DNA from 3 places in the Streptacidiphilus albus JL83 genome. Region 1 is predicted to be linked to each of the others. Evidence: riboswitches for the same ligand, from Rfam matches in the RefSeq annotation. Region 1 holds a riboswitch; each other region holds the start of a gene.

Region 1 (7,340 bases):
GGCTGATGGTGCAGACCTTCGCCCACCCGGCGGCCTCGCTCGGGGTGAACCCGCTCTCGGACCAGAAGATGGCCGGCGGGCTCGCCTGGGCGTTCAGCGAGATCCCGACCTTCATCGTGCTGATCGCGCTGACCTTCCAGTGGGCCAAGTCGGAGGAGCGGCTGTCCCGCCGCAAGGACCGCACCGCGGACCGGGACGGCGACAAGGAGCTCAACGCCTACAACGACTACCTGGCCAACCTGCAGCGCCGTTCGGGAGCGCAGCAGCAGGGCTGAGCCCGGGTCACGCCCCGGGTAACGCCCCGGCCCGCACCCCCGGCCGAGGCGGCGTCAGGGCACCAGCAGGGTCTTGCCGACGGTCTCCCTGGCCTCGATGGCGCGGTGCGCCTCGGCCGCCGCGGCCAGCGGGAAGCGTCGGCCGACGAAGGGGCGCAGCCGTCCCTCGGCGGCGGCGGTCAGCGCCACCACGGTCTGCCGGCGCAGTTCCGCCGGCCCCCTGGAGCCGACCGCCGGGCCGAAGTAGGAGACCAGCGTGACCTGCCTGGCCGCCGCCTCCGCCGGGTCGATCGGCGCGAAGCCCCCGCTGGAGAAGCCGAAGGCGACGAAGCGTCCACCGGGGGCCAGCAGTTCGAAGGAGGTCCGGCTGATCTCCCCGCCGACCCCGGCCAGGGCCACGGTGACCCCCTCGGGCGCGGCGGCGCGGACCTCCTCGGCCCAGCCGGGCCGGGTGTAGTCGACGGCGGCGTCCGCGCCGAAGCCGCGCACCAGCTCCAGCTTGGCCTCGCCGCCGGCCAGCCCGATGATCCGCGCGGCCCCGGCGGCCCGGGCGAGCTGGACCGCCAGCGGCCCGACGGCCCCGGCGGCGGACTCGACCAGCACGGTGTCGCCGGGGCCGACGGCGGCCGTCTCGACCAGCGCCACGGCGGTGCGGCCGGTGCCGAGCAGCGACACCGCCTCGCCGGTGTCCAGGCCGTCCGGCAGCAGGTGGGCGTCGGCGGCGGCGAGCAGCGCGCGGTCGGCGTAGCCGCCGCCGGCCGGAACCTGTCCGGCGACCCGGCGGCCGAGCAGCGCCGGGTCGGCTCCCGGGCCGACCCCGAGCACGGTGCCGCCGACCTCGCGGCCGGGCGCCCAGGGCAGGGCGGCGGGGGCGAGCGGCGTCCCGGCCATCCGCCCGGCGCGGATCCGGGTCTCGATGAACTGGATGCCTGCGGCCTCCACCGCGAGCAGCAGCTGCCCCGGCCCGGGCACCGGATCGGGGTGCTGCTCCAGCACCAACTCCTCCGGGCTGCCGTACTGGTGGAGTCGGATGGCGCGCATGGGCGGGTCCCTTCGGCGGTGGCGGGTCGTGCTCCACCGACGCTAGGCCCGGCGGGCCCGGCCCGGCCTCGGGCGGCGGGCCGAGGCCGGGTCGGCCGTTGGCCGTGGGCCGTTGGCCCCGCGGCCGTGGGCCGTTGGTCCCGCGGCCGTCCGTCAGGGCGGGTTGGGCACGTAGCCGAGGTCGCGCGGGCGGGCCGGCGGGCCCTCGCGGCGCAGCTCGGCGAGGAGTTCGACCAGCCGCGGCGGCCAGAGCAGGTCCGGGCAGTCGGCCAGTTCCGCCGGGGTCCACCAGCGGCAGGTCATGATGCCGTCGTGGGCGAAGGACTCGGTGAGGTCGCCGACCGGGTCGCGGCGCGGCCCGGAGCCGAGGAAGATCACCTCGCGCTGCCGGGTGGGCACGCCGCGACGGGTGTAGTCGTGCTCCCAGATCCAGAGCGCCGGCCCCGGCACCACATCGGTCCAGCCGGTCTCCTCGACCGTCTCCCGCAGCGCCCCGGCGAGTTCGTCCTCGCCCTCGTTCAGGCCGCCGCCCGGCAGCACCCAGTGCAGGCCGACCTCGGGGTCGTCGTGGAGTTGCAGGAACACGGCGCCCTCGGGGTCCAGGACCAGGATCCTCGCGGCGCGGCGCGGTACTCGCTCGATGGTCATGGCGCGAGCCTACGGGCGGGGCGCGGCGGGTCGGCGGCTTTGCGGCGACCCGCCGGGTCGGTGCGCGCCCGACGGCGCGCGGGGGCGCTCGACGGAGCGGCGGGTATGTGGCGCGAATTCATGCACGCCGGGTCGGGCGCCTGCGGCGCGGGCTTATGCGCGGTCGCCCGACGGCGGAGCGCAGCCGGAATTACACCGTCCGGGGGGCGCCGCCGGGCCAATTCCGAACCTCACACATTCGAGTGACCCGGCACCGGGGAGGATTTCCCTCCGCTTTTTCGTTTTTCCAGACAACTATGCAGGTCAGAGTCGTGAAGCTGGCCAGAATTCGCCTTCTTCAGACTTGTTGGAAAATCCATACACCCGATCATTCAGCAGAGCCGGTTTCACTCTTTCGGCGGCCCGGAAACCAGGGGTGACAAGAATCACAGAATCCCGGTGAAGCGTGAAGATTGCCTAAAAGCATGTCAATACTGTCGGCCGAGCCACAAAGTCCTCGCCACCCCGGCGGGGCGGCCCGACCGGACGCCGAGTCTCGCCACCGGTCGGGCGCCAGGTGCGCACACACCTGACAGGCGAGAGCGGGAGACCCAGGTACGCCGGGACGGTGTGAACCGTCCCTAGGGGTGAAGCCACTGCGGTGGCCGGGCAGCTTTCGGATCCCGAACCCGACAGGGAACCTTTCGTAGGCGGTTCCGGAAGGATCCGCATGACTGCCTCCGAGCACGCCCATGCCCCGAACCGGTCCACCCGCGGCCCAGGCCGCTGGCGGGCGGCGGCCACGGCCGCACTGACCCTGGCCGCCGTGGCCGGGAGCACCCTGCTCGCGGCCGCCCCGGCCGACGCCGCCACCATCGAGCTCAGAGCCCTCACCATCGCCGCGTCGAAGCACGGCGACCCCTACATCTACGGCGCCCAGGGCCCGAACGCCTTCGACTGCTCCGGCCTGACGTACTACTCCTTCAAGCACGCCGGCCGGCGGCTGCCGCGCACCGCCCAGGCCCAGTACGACAGCGTCGAACACATCTCCCGGCGCAGTCTGCGCCCCGGCGACCTGGTCTTCTTCCACGACGGCGACTACGTCTACCACGTCGGGATCTACGCCGGGAACAACCGGATCTGGCACTCGCCGCACCCCGGCGCCTACGTCAGGCTGGAGCGGATCTGGACCAGCGAGGTCTGGTACGGCCGGATCAGATGACCCGTCACTCCCCCGGGTAGCGCACCCCGGTCCGGGCCCTGGCCGCGTCCAGGGTCGCCATCACCTCCAGGGTGCTTCGCCACGGCACCAGCGGACTCTCCGTCAGCCCCGCGCGCAGGCAGCGCATGGCCTCCTGCGCCTCGTGGGCGTAGCCGAGGCCGGTGCGGGGCACGGAGAGCACCTCCGGCGCCGCCCCGTCCTCGGAGCCCCGGTACAGGTGCAGCTCCTCGGCACAGAAGAACGGCGCGGGCAGCTCGATCCGGCCCAGGTCGCCGGAGACCACCGCTCGGACCGGCGTGCCGGAGACGATGCCGCAGCTCAGCGTGGCCACCGCGCCGGAGGCGTAGCCGAGCAGCAGGCCGGTGTTGGCGTCCACGCCCTCGGGGGTGAGCGCCGACCAGGCCTCGACCCGGTCCGGGGCGCCGAGCAGCAGCTGGGCGAAGGAGACCGGATAGACGCCCAGGTCGAGCAGGGCGCCGCCGCCGAGCGCGGGGTCGCGCAGCCGGTGGCTCGGCTCGAACGGACCGGGCAGGCCGAAGTCGGCCTGGACGGTGCGCACCTCGCCGATCGCGCCCCCGGCGACCAGCTCCAGCATCCGGCGGACGGCCGGGATGCAGTACATCCACATGGCCTCCATCAGGAAGGTCCCGCGCTCGGCGGCGAGGTCGATCAGGGCGCGGGCGTCCGCGCCGTTCAGGGTGAACGGCTTCTCGCAGAGCACGGCCCGGCCGGCCTCCAGGCAGAGCCGGGCGGCCTCGTAGTGGGCGTGGTGCGGGGTGGCGACGTAGACGATGTCGACCCCCCGGTCCGCCGCCAGTCCGGCCCAGCTGCCGTGGGCGCGGGGGATGCCGAAGCGGTCGGCGAAGGCGCGGGCGGAGGACTCGCTCCGGGAGCCGACGGCGACCAGTTCGGCGTCGGGCAGCAGCTGGAGGTCGTGGGCGAAGGAGTCGGCGATGGAGCCGGTGGCGAGGATGCCCCAGCGGATCGGTTCGGTCATACGATCATCAAACCCTCGGCGGCCGGAAAGGTCGAGGGCCTGCCCACGCCTCGGGAGCGGCCGTCACCCTCCGGGGCCGCCGGTCACCCCGGCGGCCCGTACCGGCCGTCACACCAGCGGCGCGGTCCGGACGATCACGTCGACGGCGAAGCCGATCTCCTCCTCCGTCAGATCGGCGCGGGCGGTGAGCCGCAGCCGGGACCAGCGGTCGGGGACGGACGGCGGCCGGAAGCAGCCCACCGCGAGGCCCTTCTCCCGGCAGGCCCCGGCCCAGGCCAGCGCCGCGACCGGGGAGTCCACCCGCACCGACACCACGGCCGCCTGCGGCCGGGAGACCGGCAGCCCGGCCTCGGCCAGGCCGTCCGCCAGGGCCAGGGCGACCTGCCCGGCGCGGGCGGCGCGCTCCGGTTCGGCGCGCAGCAGCCGCAGCGCGCCGAGCGCCGCGCCCACGGCGGCCGGGGCGAGGCCGGTGTCGAAGATGAAGGTCCGGGCGGACTGCGCCAGGTGCTCGATCACCCGGCGCGGGCCGACCACGGCCCCGCCCTGGGAGCCGAGCGCCTTGGACAGCGTCACGGTGGCCAGCGTGTCCGGCGCGCCGGCCAGGCCGGCGGCGGCCAGCGCGCCCCGGCCGCCGGGGCCGAGCACCCCGAAGCCGTGGGCGTCGTCGGTGAGCAGCGCCGCACCGTGGGCGCGGGCGGCGGCGGCGAGCCCGGTCAGCGGTGCGGCGTCGCCGTCCACCGAGAAGACCGAGTCACTGACCACCAGGGCCCGCTGCTCGGTCCGCGCCGCCAGCGCGGTCCGGACCGCCTCCGGGTCGGCGTGGGCGGCGCGGACCACCCGGGCCCGGGACAGCCGGCAGCCGTCGATCAGCGAGGCGTGGTTGAGCGCGTCGGAGACGATCAGGGTGTCGGCGTCGCTGAGCGCGGTCAGCGCGGCGAGGTTGGCGGTGTAGCCGGAGGAGAACACCAGCGCGGCCTCGGCACCGCAGAACTCGGCCAGTTCGGCCTCCAGTTCGGCGTGGAGCGCGGTGCTGCCGGTGACCAGCCGCGAGCCGGTCGCGCCGCCGCCCCAGCGCAGCGCCGCGTCGGCGGCGGCGCGGGTGACCGCGGGGTGGCGGACCAGGCCGAGGTAGTCGTTGCCGGCCAGGTCGAGCAGGTCCTCCTGGGGCGGCCGGGGCCGCAGCACCCGGACCAGCCCGGCGTCGCGCCGGGCCGCGGCGGCGGCGTCGAGCCAGCCGAAGGGGTCGGGGTGGGGCGTGCTGCCGGTGGCGTTCATCCGCTGCAGCAGTCGCGTTGCTGCTGCTGCCAGGCGCAGCGCGGGCAGAGCTGGGCGCCGGGCTGCTCGGCGGGGACCTCGGTGGCCTCCCCGCAGAGGGTGCAGTCGGCCGGTGCTGCCGCGGCCTCAGCCGCCGCCGGGGGTGGTGCTTGCTCCATGCGGCCGATCCTAACGTCCCCGCCGGTGGCGCCCGACGGGACGTCGGTCACTCCCAGACGAGCCGGGAGCCCACCAGGTAGGCGAGGTACCAGGTCGGGGTGGACAGCGCGTTCGGGGCCGGGGTGACGCCGGTCGCGTAGCCGCTCTGGATCACGTCGACCGCGCTGCCGACGGCCTCCACCTGCGTCTGGAACGACTGCTGGCCCTGGAGCGGGGCCGTGACCGGGGCGGCACCCGAGGGCGTGGCCGAGGGCGAGCCCTGCGCGGCCAGCTGCGGCAGTCCGCCCCCGGGCTGCTGGAAGACCACGGCCTGGGCGACCGAGGCGGAGTTCAGCGCGGCGGCCGCGTGGGCGGCGGAGGCGCGGTCCGGGTAGAAGAAGACCGTGACCGAGCTGTAGAGGCTGTGGTCCTCAGTGACGTAGTCGGCGGTCAGGAAGCCGTTGCAGTCGCCGCTCGCGGTGACCGGCGCCGAGAGGGTGAAGGCCGCGGTGCAGTCGTTGCCGGCGTGGCCCTGGTAGCGCTCGGCCCTGTAGCCCCCGGGGCTGGTGGCGGTGGCCGCCTCGGACACCTCGGCCGGCAGCACGTCGTCGACCCGCAGCGAGGAGATGCTGCCGGCCGGGACCGCGCTGCCGTCGGCCGCCTGCGGGACGTCGTCCTGCGAGGTGCTGCTGGTGGTCACCGACTGGACGACCTGCCCGGCCCCGGCGTAGTGCACCTCGGCCCAGGTCGCGGCCGTCGCACCGACGGCCAGGACCAGCAGCAGCGAGGCGGTCCGGGGCAACCGGGCCCGGGACGGCTGGTCGGCCGCGGCGCGGTGCTCCCCCCTGAGGTTCATTCCGCAGAGTCTAGGGCGCGATCATGGGCCGAACCCACAGGGGTGGATGAAGAGTGGATGAGAGGCGTCCGCGTCCGTCGCCCCGGACCTCCGGCAACCGGGTGTTGTCGGACTTCTGCGGCAACTCTGCAACCATCCGGGCGATCTTCTGGCAGGTTTCGCCATGGCGGCCGAGCAGGCCCGGAGGAGAGGATCACTGCCATGGATCTGCTTGACTCCCTGCTGGCCAAGGGCCTGAACCGTGAGCTCCCGACGCGTGCGGAGGCCCTCGCCCTGCTGGCGACCTCCGACGACGACCTGCTGGAGGTGGTCGCCGCCGCCGGGCAGGTGCGCCGCCAGTGGTTCGGCCGCCGGGTGAAGCTCAACTACCTGGTGAACCTGAAGAGCGGGCTCTGCCCGGAGGACTGCTCCTACTGCTCGCAGCGGCTGGGCTCGACCGCCGGCATCCTCAAGTACACCTGGCTGAAGCCGGACGAGGCCGCCGCCGCCGCGAAGGCGGGTGTGGCCGGAGGCGCGAAGCGGGTGTGCCTGGTGGCCAGCGGGCGCGGCCCGACCGACCGGGACGTGGAGCGGGTCGCCGAGACGGTGGACGCGATCCGGGCCGGGAACGAGGGCGTGGAGGTCTGCGCCTGCCTGGGCCTGCTCTCCGACGGCCAGGCCGAGCGGCTGCGCGAGGCGGGGGTGCACGCCTACAACCACAACCTGAACACCTCCGAGGGCACCTACGGCGACATCTGCACCACCCACGACTTCGCCGACCGGGTCGAGACGGTGAAGCAGGCCCAGGGCGCCGGGCTGTCGGCCTGCTCGGGGCTGATCGCCGGCATGGGCGAGAGCGACGAGGACCTGGTCGACGTGGTCTTCGCGCTGCGCGAGCTCGACCCGGACTCGGTGCCGGTGAACTTCCTG
Region 2 (7,340 bases), 5.9 Mb from region 1:
CCGGCCGGCGTGGTCCAACTGGAGCGCTGGTTCCCGGGGTTCGCCGCCGAGGCGGTGGCCGCCGGAGCGGTGACCCCGCCCCGGGACGGCTCCCGCGAGTGGTTCTACACCGACGGGCGACGGTGGGTCACCGCGCCGATCGACCAGGACTGGACGGTCCTGGTCAGCACCCGTCCCTTTCTGGAGGCCCTGATCCACCGCCGCACCCTCGCGGTCGGGAACATACGCCGGGTCACCGGCCTGGCCGAGGGACTCGACTTCGACGGGGACCGGGTGGTCGGCGCCCGGTACACCCCGTTGGGCTCGGACCAGCAGGTCACTCTGGAGGCCGAGTTGGTGGTCGACGCGATGGGCCGCTCCAGCCGGCTCGGCGACTGGCTGGACGAGAGCGGCTGGGAGCGTCCGCCGATGCGACGGATGCCGATCAAGTTGAACTACGCCACCTCCGTCTTCCAGCACGACGGCGCGGTAAGCGAGGCCTGGAACGTGGTCTCGACCGCCGCCGCCGACCCGGCCGCTGGCAGCCCGCCCCGGATCGGCGGGGTGATCCTGGTCGAGGACCACCGCTGGATGGTGCTGGTGGCCGGCTACGCCGACGACCGCCCCAGCCGGGACGCGGTGGAGTTCGGCAGGCGCTGCCGCGAGGACTTCCCCCAGGTGTTCGGCGACATCGCCGAGCGTGCCAAGCAGGTGAGCGAGGTGGTGACGTACCATCAGGCCGACAGCAGGCGGCGGGACTTCCACGAGCTCCGACGGTTCCCGGCGGGGCTGGTCGCGACCGGTGACGCGGTGGCCTCGTTCAACCCCGTCTACGGCCAGGGCATGACCTCGGCCATGCTGCACGCCTCCTGCCTGTCGGCCTACCTGCACGCCCCGCGCACCTCCCTCCGCGAACCGGCGAGCGGCTACTTCGAGCAGGTGAAGGTGGTCGTCGACGCCGCCTGGCAGGTCTCGACCTTCGCCGACCTGGAACTGCCGCACGTGGACGGGCCCTACCCGCGCGGCTACCGACTCATCCGGTGGGTGGGTCGGCTGCTCTTCGAGCTCGCGGTCACCGACGCCGTCATCAGCGAGCGGGTGGCCCGCACCACGACCATGCTCGCCCACCCCGACTCCCTGGCCAGCCCCCGGCTCCTGGCGCGCGCCCTCCGCCTCCGGCTCTTCCGCCGCGCGCCTGCCGCGCCCGCCGCCGATCCCGATGCCTCGGCGGCGTAGGCGCAGCAGAGGCAGGTGAAGGGTGGTGCGACCGGGATCTGAGATGCTCGGGGGATGACGGAGCACCAGGCGGAACACGGATATCTGCTCGACAACCAGCAGTCGCAGGCGGTGATCCGCTTCGGTGCCCTGGGCGAGCTGTTCGACCCGGTGACCTTCAGGCATGTGGACCGGCTGGGCATCGGCGCCGGAATGCGCTGCTGGGAGGTCGGGGCGGGCGGCCCCAGCGTGCCGGCCGGGCTGGCCCGGCGGGTGGGCCCGGGCGGGTTCGTGCTGGCCACCGACATCGACCCGTCCTGGACCGCGCCGGAGGAGGACGCCGGGGCCGGGACGGTCGAGGTGCTGCGGCACGACGTCGCCGCCGACCCGCCGCCCTCCGGCGGCTTCGACCTGGTCCACGCCCGGCTGGTGCTGGTCCATGTCGCCGACCGGGAGGAGGCCCTGCGCCGGATGGTGCAGGCGCTGCGTCCCGGCGGCTGGCTGCTGCTGGAGGACGCCGATCCGGGGCTGCAGCCGCTGCTCTGCCCGGACGAGTCCGGACCGGAGCAGCGGCTGGCCAACCGGCTGCGCTCGGGCTTCCGCGCGCTGATGGCCGAGCGCGGCGCGGACCTCGCCTACGGGCGAACCCTGCCCCGGGTACTGCGGGAGTCCGGCCTGGAGGAGGTCCAGGCCGACGCCTACTTCCCGATCACGTCACCGGCCTGCACCGTGCTGGAGGCGGCGACGGTCCGGCAGATCCGGTCCCGGCTGGTGGCGGCGGGCCTGGCCACGGAGGAGGAGGTGGACCGCCACCTGGCGAGCGTCGAGACCGGGCGGCTGGACCTGGCGACCGCCCCGTTGGTCTCCGCCTGGGGCCGTCGCCCGTCGGCGTAGCCGCGCGGACGCCGGACCCGCGCGCCGGGCCCGCGCGCCGGGCCCGGACGCCGGGCCCGGACGCCGGGCCCGGACGTCGGGTGCAGCCCAGCGTGACCAGCCGGGCCCCCGCCGTCGGCCTCGATCACCGTGCCGGTCGGATTGGCGCCGCCACCCAGCGGCTGGTGAGCGACCCGGGGCCGGCGGCGACGACCGGCCGGTTCTTCGACCGCACCCGGGACACCCGCGCCGCCGCCCAGGCGTACGACCCCCGGGCCCGCGCCGAGCTCTGGAACCGGAGCCTCGCGCTGGTCGGCCACGCCGATCTGGACTGGGCGGAGAGGTCAGCCGTAGACGCGGACGTAGTCGGCGGCGAAGGTGATCGGCGCGCTGCCGGTCGGGGCCGGGTGGTACTCACCCGCGCTGACCGAGAGGCTGAGGATCAGGTACGCGGACCAGTTGGCGCCGACGCCGGTGCCGTCCGAGTAGACCTTGGTGCCGTTGACGTACCAGCTGACCGAGTTGGCGCCGTAGTAGGTGCCGATGGTCACCCACTTGCCCGGGGCGATCGCGTTGGCGTCGGTGTAGTAGTCCTGCGCGGGGTTCACATGGTTGGTGAGCTCCAGCAGGTTCGGGTTGTCGGGGTGGTACTCGAAGGAGTCGATCTCGCCGTTGCCGTTCTTCCAGGTCCACAGCGCGGGCCAGGCGCCGGCGGCGGTCGGCAGCTGCACCCGGGTCTCGACGTACTCGCCGGTCTTGACCTGGAAGCCCTGGGTCGAGCCCTCGGTGGTGAGCAGACCGGTGTTCCAGGCCGTCTTGCCGTTCTCCAGGACATGGGTGGAGGGCGTCGCGGTGAAGGTGGCGACGCCGTTGGCGACGCTCACGGCCGAGGGGTCCAGCCAGTCGAGCTTGTTGTCGTTCGGGTTGTGGTTGCCGTACTGGAACGAGGTGGTGGTGTCGCCGACCCAGGTCGATCCCCAGGCGATCGGGCTGCTGAAGTCGTCGGACCAGATCAGCTTCTGGCCCGCGACGGGCGAGCCGGAGGTCGCGGTCGCCGGGGGAGTGGCGGGCGCACTCGGGGTGGGCGTGGGCGTGGGGGTGGGCGTGGCCGGCGCGGTCGGCTTGGTGGTCGCGGCGGGCGCGACGGTCAGGGTGTGCGAGGCCAGGTTGTGCCAGGCGCCCGCAGTGTCCTGCCAGAAGCCGAACTCGGTGTAGGAGCCGGCGGGCAGGGTGCGGCTGCCGGTGGTGATCGAGACGCCGGCCGGGCAGATCCGGACGTTCGAGGCCGAGCCGGGGAAGTCCAGGTTGTCGCCGGCCTTGTCGCGAACGCCGACGCCCAGCGTCTTCGCGGTGAAGCAGGACTTGGCGTGAACGGTGAGGCCCGCGGTGGTGGCGACGCCGGCCGTCATCGACGTCGGGGTGAGCCGGTCCTGGGTGACGGTGGGGGCGGACGCGGTGGCGGCGACGGCCTGTCCGGCCAGCGGGACGGCGATCAGTGCGGCAGCGCCGGCGGTGGCACAGAGGCGCGCGGGTATGGCAGGGAGACGCATGTCGGTGTTCCTCGTGACACGCCTGCGAGGTGAGCTGTCGGGTTCGGGCCTGAGGAAGCCCGGCCGCCGGTGGTGCGGCTTCACCCCGAGCCGTGGGCCGCGGCGCCCTGCGGGCGGTGCGGCGACGGCGACTTACCTGGTTCCCCCGCTCCTGTCCGATTCGGTGCTCGACAGCCCGCCGGCGGGTGGACAGGATTCGGCGTCCCGGCGGCGTGGTCCGCCCACGGCGGAGTATGCAGGGTAGGCAGACGAGTCCCGCCCGGACAATGGGTTGTGCCCGGTCTCACATCGGGACGGACCGGGGCGGATCGGACGAACCACGCGGATCGGTGAACCCTTGTACGAGCATGTCGTCGGTCCGGTCGGACAGTTGGACATCCTAGTGACGTGCGCCCGTCATTGGCCTAGATTCCGATGGGCATGAACGCACGGCGGCGCCTCGGGAGAGTGCCGCCGACCGCACCCCATCGAGCACCAAGGGAGCCGTCACCATGGCCGACACCGCACCGTCCGCCCCGCTGTCCGGTCCGCCGCCCGCGCCGGCGGTCGGATTACCCGTGATCACGCCGACCCGGGTGGTCTGCGGGATCCTCCTCCTCGCTCCCTTCGTGGCCCTGTTCTGGGTCAACTCCTATGCCAGGCTGCGGCCCGCGTTCATCGGGATCCCGTTCTTCTACTGGTACCAACTGCTCTGGGTGATCGTTTCGGGCGTCTTCACCGGCGGCGCCTACCTGCTGATCCGCCGCGAGGAGGCCCGCCGCCGGGCGGACCCGCCCCCAGGGGCCGGCAACGGCAGCAGCGGCGCCGACGGCGGCACCGACGGCGCGCCGACCGAGGGGGCCGGACGATGAGCCGACTCACCATCTCGGCGGCCGGGCACACCAACGCCGTCTCGCTGACCGTCTTCATCGTGCTCTTCCTCGTGGTCACCGTCGTCGGCTTCCTCGCCGCCCGCTGGCGCCGGGCCGAGAACCCGCTCCACCTGGACGAGTGGGGCCTCGGCGGACGCGGCTTCGGCACGATCGTCAGCTGGTTCCTGCTCGGCGGCGACCTCTACACCGCCTACACCTTCATCGCCGTCCCCGCCCTGGTCTACGGCGTCGGCGCGGCCGGCTTCTACGCGGTGCCCTACACCATCCTCGCCTGGCCGCTGGTGTTCCTCTTCCTGCCAAGGCTCTGGTCGGTGGCGCGCAGCAAGGGGTACGTCACCCTGGCCGACTTCGCCCGGGGACGCTACGGCTCGCGCTACCTGGCGCTCGCCGTCGCACTGACCGGGATCCTGGCGACGATGCCCTACATCGCACTGCAGCTCGTGGGCATCCAGGCCGTGCTGGACACGATGGACATCGGCGGCTCCAGCGGCTTCGCCAAGGACCTGCCGCTGCTGCTGGCCTTCGCCGTGCTCGCCGCCTACACCTACTCCTCGGGGCTGCGCGCCCCCGCGCTGATCGCGTTCGTCAAGGACACCCTGGTCTACATCGTGGTCCTGGTCGCGGTGATCTACATCCCGATCCGGCTCGGCGGCTACGGCCAGATCTTCCACGAGTCCGCCGCGGCCCTGGCCAAGACCAGCCCCGCCACCGGAAAGCCGCGCGGTTCGCTGGTCACCGGACCGAGCGCGCAATGGGCCTACGCCACCCTGGCGATGGGTTCGGCGATGGCGCTGTTCCTCTACCCGCACTCGGCGACGGGGCTGCTGGCCGCCAAGAGCCGGAACACGGTCCGCCGCAATCTGGCGCTGCTCCCGGCCTACTCGCTGATGCTGGGACTGCTGTCGCTGCTCGGCTTCATGGCCATCGCGGCCGGCATCGGCAAGGGCGTGACCGGCTACAACGCCCAGTTGGCGGTGCCGCAGCTGTTCGCCAGGATGTTCCCCTCCTGGTTCGCCGGGGTGGCCTTCGCCGCCATCGGCATCGGGGCGCTGGTCCCGGCGGCGATCATGTCCATCGCCGCCGCCAACCTGTTCACCCGCAACGTCTACCGGGAGTTCCTGAAGCCGGACGCCACCGCCGCCCAGCAGACCCAGGTCGCGAAGCTCGCCTCGCTGGTGGTGAAGCTCGGCGCCCTGGGCTTCGTGCTCGGGATCGACAAGCAGTTCTCGATCAACCTGCAACTGCTCGGCGGCATCTGGATCCTGCAGACGTTCCCGGCGATCGTCAGCGGGCTGTTCTCCAAGTGGCTCCACCCCTGGGCACTGCTGGCCGGCTGGGCCGCCGGCATGGCCTACGGGACCTGGACCGCCTACGGCGTGGCCGCCGCCGGGAAGCCGCACTCGCACTTCGGCGGCAGCTCGGCCACCATCCCGCTGATCGGCCAGATCGGCTACGTCGGGGTGACGGCCTTCGTGCTGAACCTCGCCGTCGCGGTGGTCGGCACCCTGCTGCTCCGCGCGTTCAAGGCGCCCGGGGGGCGGGACGAGACCGTTCCGGCCGACTACCAGCTGGGCCTGGCCCCGGAGCCCGCATCACCGGTCGGCTGATCCCGCGCCGCCCGTCCCCGCCGTGTCGGCGCGGGCCGGGCGGCGCGGGCGGTCAGGCCGCGTCGGCGCCGACGCGCGGGCGGAGCCGGTTGCCCACGGCCACCAGGATCAGGGTGAAGACCACGAACACCACCGTGACGATCACCGACCAGGTGGTGACATGGGCGTAGCCGCCGGGCTCGCGCGGGTCCAGGAAGTCGTACGGGTACCAGCCGACCATCGGGCCGCGCAGCAGGGACACGGCCAGGTACGCCAGCGGGAAGACCAGCCAGGAGGAGGCGCGGCCGAGGGCGATCCGGGCCTTCGGCGGCAGCAGCAGCCAGTCCAGCAGGAGGGCGACCGGCATCACCCCGTGCACCACGTCGTTCTGCCAGACGATGGTCTGCGCGTCGATGGTGTTCGACAGCAGCGTCCAGAACACCAGCCCGGTGATGATCAGGTAGAGCGCGGACGCGCCGCGCAGCAGGTCGGGCACCCCGGGTCGGCCGCGCAGCAGGGCGACTCCGCCGGTCAGCAGCACGGCCGCGCCGAAGAGGTTCGACAGGTTGGTGAAGTAGAAGATGAAGTTGCCGCCGTCGTGGTCGTGGACGTCCCGGTCCAGCCCGACGGCCAGGGCGATCAGCGCCAGCAGTCCGAGCGCGATCCGGAGTACGCCGACGAGTGTGTGGTTACGTGCCATGGGGGCAAGGTACAGACCGTCGCCGCCGGGCGCTACCAGTAAGTAACGTGGCTGCCGGTGCCCTCCTCGGGGCGGGGGCACAAAAATCCCACAAGATTGCCCGCTAGGGTGCGGCCGACGTGTGCGGGTCGTCGCGGTGGTCCAGAGACGGGTGGGCAATGCAGCAGGAACGGGTTCTCGGGGGTCGGTACGTGCTGGAGCGCCTGCTGGGGCGCGGCGGCATGGCCGAGGTCCACCTGGCGCAGGACACCCGGCTCGACCGCCCGGTCGCGGTCAAGGTGATGGGTCCGGGGATGGCGGACGACCCCACCTATCTGGCGCGCTTCCGGCGGGAGGCGCAGTCCACGGCCTCGCTCAACCACCCCGCCGTCGTCGCCGTCTTCGACAGCGGCGAGGACACGGTCGACGGCGCGCTGCTGCCGTACCTGGTCATGGAGTACATCCACGGCACCACCCTGCTCGACCTGCTGCGCCTCGGCCAGGGGCAGCAGGGGACTGCCGGGCAGCCGCCCGCCACCGGGCTGCCGGTGCGGCGGGCCCTGGAGCTGACCCACACGGTGCTGGA
Region 3 (7,340 bases), 2.9 Mb from region 1:
GGCGTACTCACGGGTCTGCAGCATGCCCGGGACGAACAGCGACTCGTAGGTGTGCATGGAGACGGCGTCCGCCTCCAGACCGATGTAGACGCTGTAGGGGACGTCACCGAAGGCGTGCCACCAGCCCCGCTGGCGCGACTCGCGGGCCATCGCCATCAGCGCGTCGAGCAGCTTCTCGTCCGTCACCTCGTAGACGCGGCACAGGTCGCGCACGTCGCGCTGGCTGATACTGCGCCGCCCGTTCTCCAGTCGGCTGATCTTGGACTGCGAGACGAGCAGCCGCTGGGCGACGTCCTCGGCGGTGATGCCGAGTTCTTCCCGGAGTTCGCGCAGCTTCGCGCCGAGCCGGCGGCGTCGGATGGTCGGGTTGATGCTGGCGGATGACAACTGATCCTCCGGCAATGGAGTCATCGGAACAGGGATTGGTTGGTATCCCTCGTGTTCAGCAGGATGCCACTCGGAACCGCCCTCGTGTGGAGCAATCGTCCGGTATCGAGCCTCGCAACCGAAATGAGCAGGCGTGCGAGACGCAGGCGCACGCCGACGCGTACCCTGGTTGGTCGCTCGTTCGAACAAGCCGGACATCAGGCGGCCTCCGGGCAGAAAACGGACCGCCGCCCGTACCGCGAGGGTGGTCGCGGTGGGGCGGCGGTCGAGGGTTGCGGTGCGGTGCGGCGACGGTCAGCGAACCCCCGTGCGCACCATGCCCGGCAGGGCGCCGGGTCGTGCGGCGCTCCGCGGAGCGGTCCGGTTCGGTGCGGCTCCGCCGCCCCGTACCTGGGCCGCCGGCAGGCCGTTCTGCACATCCATGACGGCGTGCGCGACCATCCCGCCGAGCGGGTCGTACCGGATCAGGTCGCGCAGGCGTGACCTGGAGGAGCGGCCCTCGTTACCCGGATATAGGTGTTTTCCGAGGCCCACGGCGTGGGCCAGGGCAGCCAGAGCGGCTGTCCGGGGGTCCGGGGGGATCCCGGTCCGGATGGCCGTGTCCAGCCGTTCCTTGATGGCGCTGTTCGTGCAGTCGTCGGACGCCTGGTAGCGCGTCGTCGGAAGCACTCCGCACACCTGGCCCGGCACCGCCCGCACCATCTCGCACCGCTCCAGGTGCGCAAGGTACGTCTGGCGCAGCCCCAGTCGGGGCCCACCGATCCAGTGAACGGCACGCACCGCACTGCCGCGACGGCGCAGCAGTTCGAGGGCGTGGTCCAGTGTCGGGTCACCGGTCGGCCGTGGGTTCACCACGGCGATCCGGTCCCCGTTCGGGACTATTCTCCCGGCCATGGCCAGCTCGACGAGCTGTGCCCCGGCCAGTCCGAGGTCAAGGGTCTGCGGTTGCGCGGTGGTCCCGGTTGCCGGGTCCAGTGCGAGCAACAACAGTTCCTCGGGAATTGTTCTGCGGCTCTTGCCCATCCAAGCCTCCCCGCGTGGATGAAGACAGAGTGACGCCTCTCACACCCTGCTGTCGAGGGTGCCTCGAGAGTGACACGACAACGTGATCTCCGGAACCACCCGGACGAAGTCCACGTCTGCCTCAGCAGTGGCTGTCGTCCCAGGGGAAACGCCGGTACGGGGCATCGTGTGCGCGGGATGCGGCGGGCGTGCAGGAAACTGGGGTCGGCGCGCGGATGCCGCGCGCCCATCGGGCACACCAAACAGGACACACACGAGGAGGCTGGGTTACGTGGGCGAGTCCCCCGACAGGGCGGAGCGGAACGAGGACACGCGGGGGTCGGCATCCGCCGCGGAGCCCACTCCGACAGCCACCCGCGCCGAGACGCCGTCCGCGGAGACAGCGTCCGCGGAGACGGCTGCGCCGGAGCCGGACGGGACCGCCGCCGAGGCCGCCGCGCCGGAGGCTGACGCCGCCCCGGAGGCCGAGGCCGTCCCGGAGCCCGACGACGACGCGGCCGAGGAGCCCGCCGCCGAGGCCGCGGACGCCGCCGAGGACGTCGACGCCGGGGGCGCCGCTGCCGGGGGCGACGCTGCCGGGGACGCCGAGCCCGCCGCTGACGAGGCCGACGCCGCAGACGAAGCCGCCGACGCCGAGGACGCCCCGCGCGGGGCCGTGCTGGAGCTGAGCGGGGTCGGCGCCCGCGGCGAGTCCGAGCACGCGGCCACCCTCGACGAGCCCACCACCGCCCTGCGCGTCCCCTACGACCCGCCGACCCAGACCCTGCGCCAGTTCCGCGGCTTCCGGCTGGACCCGGACGAGGTCGACGACCCGGCCGCCGAGCCCGAAGAGCCGGTGGAGCAGTCCGCTCCGGCCGCCGCCCTCAACCCGGCCTATCTGCGGGCGTTCGACGCCGTGCCGATCCCGGCCCCGGAACCGGCTCCGGAACCGGCTCTGGAACCAGCCCCCGGACCGGGAGTCGGACAGGGAGTCGGACCGGGGGCGGGCCCGGCCCCGGAAGGCAGCCCGGAGACCACCTCCGAGGCGCTGGAGCTCCTGGCGACGCTCAGTCGCCGGCCGATGACCCCGCTGCGCCGCGCGGCCAAGCGGACCGCCCTCTGGGGCGGCCTGCTCTGCGTCGTCCTGGCGGTGCTCGCGGTGGTCCAGGTGCTGCGCCCGCTGCCGACGCCGCAACTGCGGCTGACCGCCGCCTCGGAGTACACCTTCGGCGGCTCTGCACCGGCCCTGTCCTGGCCGACGGCGGGACAGTCGGCGGTGGAGGTCGACGGCCTCGGCTCACTGGGCCAGAACGGCGCGGAGACCGCCGTGCCGATCGCCAGCGTGACCAAGGTGATGACGGCCCATCTGATCCTCAAGGACCACCCGCTGGCCGTCGGCCAGCAGGGCCCGGTGATCACCGTCGACCAGCAGGCGGTGACCGACTACACCAACGGCACGGCCGGCGGGGAGTCGGTGATGAAGGTCAGCGCGAACGAGCAGCTGACCGAGTACCAGGCCCTGCAGATGCTGCTGATCCCCTCGGCCAACAACGTCGCCCGGCTGCTCGGCCGCTGGGACGCGGGCACCGACGCCGCCTTCGTCGCCAAGATGCAGGCCGAGGCGACGGCGCTGGGGATGTCGCAGACCACCTACACCGACCCCAGCGGTCTGGAGGACACCACCAAGAGCACCGCCGCCGACCAGCTCAAGCTGGCCAAGGTGGTCATGGAGACGCCGGTCTTCCGGGAGATCGTGAGCACCCAGTCGTTCTCGCCGCCGGAGAACCCGCTGACCTACAACACCAACAAGCTGCTCGGCGCCAACGGCGTGATCGGGGTCAAGACCGGTTCCGACTCGGCGGCGCTGGGCTGCCTGATGTGGGCGGCGCAGGTCAAGATCGGCGGGACCACCCAGACCGTGCTCGGTGTGACGTTGGGGCAGCCGGCCCTGAGCTCGACCTTCGGCATCCTCGACAACGTCATGGCGACCAGCAAGAAGCTGCTGGTCAGCGCTGAGGGCGTGCTCCAGTCGCACATCCTGGTGCACCAGGGCGAGGTCGTCGGCTACGTGGACGACGGCGAGGGCGGCCGGACGCCGGTGGTGGCGTCCAAGGACGTGAACGTGATCGGCTGGTCCGGCACCTCGGTGCCGGTCTCGCTGGAGGCGACGGGCGGGGTGCTGCCGCGCACCGGCCGGGCCGGCGACGGCGTCGGCGAGCTGGTCGTCGGCACCGGGGTCAGCGCCCAGCGGATCCCGATAAACCTCCAGTCCGACCTGGCCGAGCCCTCCTACGGGACCCGGCTCACCCGCCTCGGCTGACACCGGGGCCACCCGCCGCGCCCCCATCCACGTCTGACGGAGGTCACATGTGGATGGGGGCGTCCGCGTTCTCCGGATTGATCCGGGGTCGGCCCACCGGGTAGAGCAGGCCGCAGACCACCATCCCGAACAGGAAGAACCCGGCCGACCACCAGTAGGCGGTCGAGTAACTGTGCAGCTGCGCCTGGGCGGTGTTGGCCGAGGTGTGCGCCCGGCCGACCAGGTAGGCGGTGGCGGCGCTGGTGGCCAGGGTGTTCAGCAGCGAGGTGCCGATCGAACCGCCCACCTGCTGACTGGTGTTGACGGTGGCCGAGGCGACGCCCGCGTCGTGCGGCTCGACCCCGGCCGTGGCCAGCGACATCGCCGGGGCGAAGATCAGGCCGAGGCCGAGGCCGAGCACCAGCAGCGGCGGCATCACGTCGGCGGCGTAGGTGCTGTTCAGGTCGAGCCTGGTGAGCCAGGCCATCGCGCAGGCGCCGAGCAGCATGCCGACCGGCACGATCGGCTTGGCGCCCAGCCTGGGCACCAGCTTGTTGGTGGCGGTGACCGAGGTGACGATCATCACGGCGACCATCGGCAGGAAGGCCAGTCCGGTCTTGACCGGCGAGTAGAGCAGCGACTGCTGCAGGTAGTAGGTCAGAAACAGGAAGACCCCGAACATCCCGGCGCCGGCCAGGAACATCGCCAGGAAGGACGCGCCCCGGTTCCGGTCGAGCACCACCCGCAACGGCAGCAGCGGATGCGGCGTGCGCGTCTGCCACCAGGCGAAGACGGCGAGCAGCAGCACCCCGGCGGCCAGGAAGCCCCAGGTGCCGACGGAGCTCCAGGAGTGGGTCTCGGCGTTGGAGAAGCCGTAGACCAGCCCGAACAGGCCCAGTGAGACCACGACCGTGCCGGGGATGTCCAGCTTGGGCGGGTCGGCCGGCCGGCCGGCGTGCAGCAGCCGGACCGCGCCGATGATGGCGAGCACGGCCAGCAGCAGGTTGACGTACAGGCACCAGCGCCAGTCCAGGTACTCGGTGAGCAGCCCGCCGAGCAGCAGGCCGACGGCGCCGCCGGTGCCGGCGATGGCGCCGTAGATGCCGAACGCCTTGGCGCGCTCTGCGGAGTCGGTGAAGGTCGTCGTCAGCAGGGAGAGTGCGGCGGGCGCCAGCAGCGCGCCGAAGGCCCCCTGCAGGGCGCGGGCGATGACCAGCACCTCGAAGCTGGGCGCGGCCCCGCCGATGGCGGAGGCGACGGAGAAGCCCGCCAGTCCGATCAGGAAGACCCGCTTGCGGCCCACCAGGTCGGCGATCCGCCCGCCGAGCAGCAGCAGGCTGCCGAAGGCGAGGGCGTAGGCGGTGACGATCCACTGGCGGTTGCCGTTGCTGAAGCCGAGGTCCTTCTGCGCGGACGGCAGGGCGATGTTCACGATGGTTGCGTCGAGCACCACCATCAGCTGGGCCAGGCCGATCACGGCCAGCACCCACCAGCGGTGGTTCTCGCCCCGGCCGTCGGGGGCGAGGCTCTTGGACGTTGTCCCGGGGTCTGCTGCCGTACCTGTCATGGTCGGTGGCTCCCATCCCTTTATATATGGACAACAACGACATTAGGTCTGCCTTGTCACGGCAGCATCTGGGCAGCCGAAGCCCTTTTTATTCCGGTTTGTATGTGAGTAGGCTCACACCGAGTTGTAGTTTCAAGCACAATCTGCCTAGCGTTCGGTCCGTTCGCACTTATGCGGAACCAACGCCTCCGGAACGCCGAGTCCTGCCGCCGGAGGCTGTGGCACATCGGCACCGCACCACGGCAGGGGCGGGGGAACCAGGTAAGTCGCCGCGATCTCACAGTCGCGGCTTGGGGTGAAGCCGTGCTCAGCACGGCCGGGCAACTCCAGCCCGAATCCGACAGCTCACCTCGCAGGCGTGGGAGAGGACCGCTTCAACATGCTGCCTTCGAGCACCCATGAGACCAACGGCCGTACCGGTTCCACCGCCGGCACCGGTCGCCACCGGGCCGTCAAGGCCCGGCGCACCACCAAGCAGCGCCTCTTCGCCGGTGTCGGCCTCGCCGGCATCGTCAGCCTCGCCGTTCCGATGATCACCGCCAACACCGCCTCCGCCACGGCCCCGGCCGCCGCTCCTGCCTCCGCCCCGGCGACCGCCCCGGCCGCCGTCGCCGCCCCCACCTCGGCGAGCGGCACCCGGGCCGCCGACACCACCACCGCCTCGTACTACACCGTGCTCGCGGGCGACTGGCTCTCCACCATCGCCGCCGACCACGACGTCAACGGTGGCTGGCAGCGGCTCTACGCCCTCAACCGCTCGGTCCTCACCCAGGGTCCGGACCTGATCTACCCGGGCGAGCGCCTGGCCCTGTCCGGCCGCACCGCCGCGACCGGCGCCACCACCTCCTCCGACACGGTCTCCGGCAGCGCGAACCTGGACAGCTCCAACTCCGGCTCCGGCTCCAGCTACAGCGCCGGCAGCTCCAACTGGTCCGCCTCGGACAGCTCCTCCAGCTCCTCGTCCGACAGCACCACCAGCAGCACCAGTGCCCCGGCCGCCACCACGACCACGACCAGCACGAGCAGCAGCAGCTCCTCGACCGCGAGCAGCAGCGGCATGGCCGCGGCCATCGCCTTCGCCCAGGCGCAGGTCGGCGACGCCTACGTCTACGGCGGCACCGGCCCGAACACCTGGGACTGCTCGGGCCTGACCCAGGCCGCGCTGGCCCAGGCCGGCATCAGCATCCCGCGCACCAGCGAGGATCAGGCCGCCGCCGCGACCCCGGTCTCGATGAACGCCCTCCAGCCCGGTGACCTGCTGTTCTGGTCCACCGACGGCACCGCCGCCAACGCGTACCACGTCGCCATCTACATCGGCAACGGCTCCTACGTCGAGGCCGCCAACCCGAGCGCCGGTGTCAAGATCGACACCATCAGCGACTACGCCCCGACCTTCGCGGGCCGTTTCTGACGCTCGGACAGCACCGAACAGCGCTGCGCCCCCGGACGAAGGTCCGGGGGCGCAGCGCTGTGGTGTTCCGGCAGAGGAACGGTGGGACGGGTCAGGCGTCGCGGCGCTTCAGCAGCAGGCCGGCGACCGCCAGCAGGGCCACCGCGTAGCCGGCGAAGAGGGCGAACCCGCTCCAGGGGGACATCATCGTCGGGTCCGGCACCACCGAGAGCATCGCGCTACCGGCGTTGCTGGGAAGGTAGGGAACGATGTGGGGGGCCCAGCTCGAAGGCAGCAGGTGCGCGAGGATCGGCACCACCCAGAGGATGCCGACCAGCACGGCGATGGCACCCGCCGCATTGCGGATCAGCGCGCCGAGGCCGATGCCGAGCAGGCCCACGAACGTGAGGTAGAGCCCGGTTCCGAAGACCACCCGCGCCACACCGGGATCGGTGAGGGTCACGGCCCGGTCGTAGTGGGACAGGATCGCCTGGCCGCCGTAGAACGCGCCGAGGCAGGCGATCGTCATCACGACCAGCACGACCACGGCGTAGACGATCGCCTTGGCCCACAGCACCGGCAGCCGCTTGGGCACGGCGGAGAGGCTGGCACGGATCATCCCGGTGCTGTACTCGCCACTGACGATCAGCACGCCGAGCACGCCGACGGCCAACTGGGCCAGGATGTACAGGCCC

What was found. Region 1 has a riboswitch for cyclic di-AMP ahead of BS75_RS05330 (C40 family peptidase). Riboswitches for the same ligand answer to the same signal wherever they lie in the genome.
Region 2: it holds a riboswitch for cyclic di-AMP, as region 1 does, so the genes downstream of both, BS75_RS47080 (glycoside hydrolase family 16 protein) here and BS75_RS05330 (C40 family peptidase) in region 1, are expected to answer to the same signal.
Region 3: it holds a riboswitch for cyclic di-AMP, as region 1 does, so the genes downstream of both, BS75_RS44435 (C40 family peptidase) here and BS75_RS05330 (C40 family peptidase) in region 1, are expected to answer to the same signal.

The regions. Positions count from the first base shown of each region.
Region 1 is NZ_JQML01000001.1:1,223,739-1,231,078, forward strand. It holds gene BS75_RS05315 (cytochrome c oxidase assembly protein) at 1-275, shown strand, start outside; gene BS75_RS05320 (zinc-binding dehydrogenase) at 330-1,316, opposite strand; gene BS75_RS05325 (NUDIX domain-containing protein) at 1,470-1,964, opposite strand; cyclic di-AMP (ydaO/yuaA leader) riboswitch at 2,552-2,671, shown strand; gene BS75_RS05330 (C40 family peptidase) at 2,674-3,165, shown strand; gene BS75_RS05335 (Gfo/Idh/MocA family protein) at 3,170-4,162, opposite strand; gene BS75_RS05340 (8-amino-7-oxononanoate synthase) at 4,271-5,437, opposite strand; gene BS75_RS49145 (hypothetical protein) at 5,434-5,595, opposite strand; gene BS75_RS05345 (hypothetical protein) at 5,643-6,431, opposite strand; gene bioB (biotin synthase BioB) at 6,633-7,340, shown strand, end outside.
Region 2 is NZ_JQML01000001.1:7,133,208-7,140,547, forward strand. It holds gene BS75_RS31395 (FAD-dependent oxidoreductase) at 1-1,215, shown strand, start outside; gene BS75_RS31400 (methyltransferase domain-containing protein) at 1,270-2,088, shown strand; gene BS75_RS47080 (glycoside hydrolase family 16 protein) at 2,412-3,617, opposite strand; cyclic di-AMP (ydaO/yuaA leader) riboswitch at 3,623-3,793, opposite strand; gene BS75_RS31410 (DUF3311 domain-containing protein) at 4,109-4,468, shown strand; gene mctP (monocarboxylate uptake permease MctP) at 4,465-6,096, shown strand; gene BS75_RS31420 (Pr6Pr family membrane protein) at 6,149-6,775, opposite strand; gene BS75_RS31425 (protein kinase domain-containing protein) at 6,967-7,340, shown strand, end outside.
Region 3 is NZ_JQML01000001.1:4,079,242-4,086,581, reverse strand. It holds gene BS75_RS17585 (helix-turn-helix domain-containing protein) at 1-387, opposite strand, end outside; gene BS75_RS17580 (GOLPH3/VPS74 family protein) at 682-1,410, opposite strand; gene BS75_RS17575 (D-alanyl-D-alanine carboxypeptidase family protein) at 1,682-3,709, shown strand; gene BS75_RS17570 (MFS transporter) at 3,753-5,255, opposite strand; cyclic di-AMP (ydaO/yuaA leader) riboswitch at 5,476-5,629, shown strand; gene BS75_RS44435 (C40 family peptidase) at 5,614-6,666, shown strand; gene BS75_RS17560 (ABC transporter permease subunit) at 6,758-7,340, opposite strand, start outside.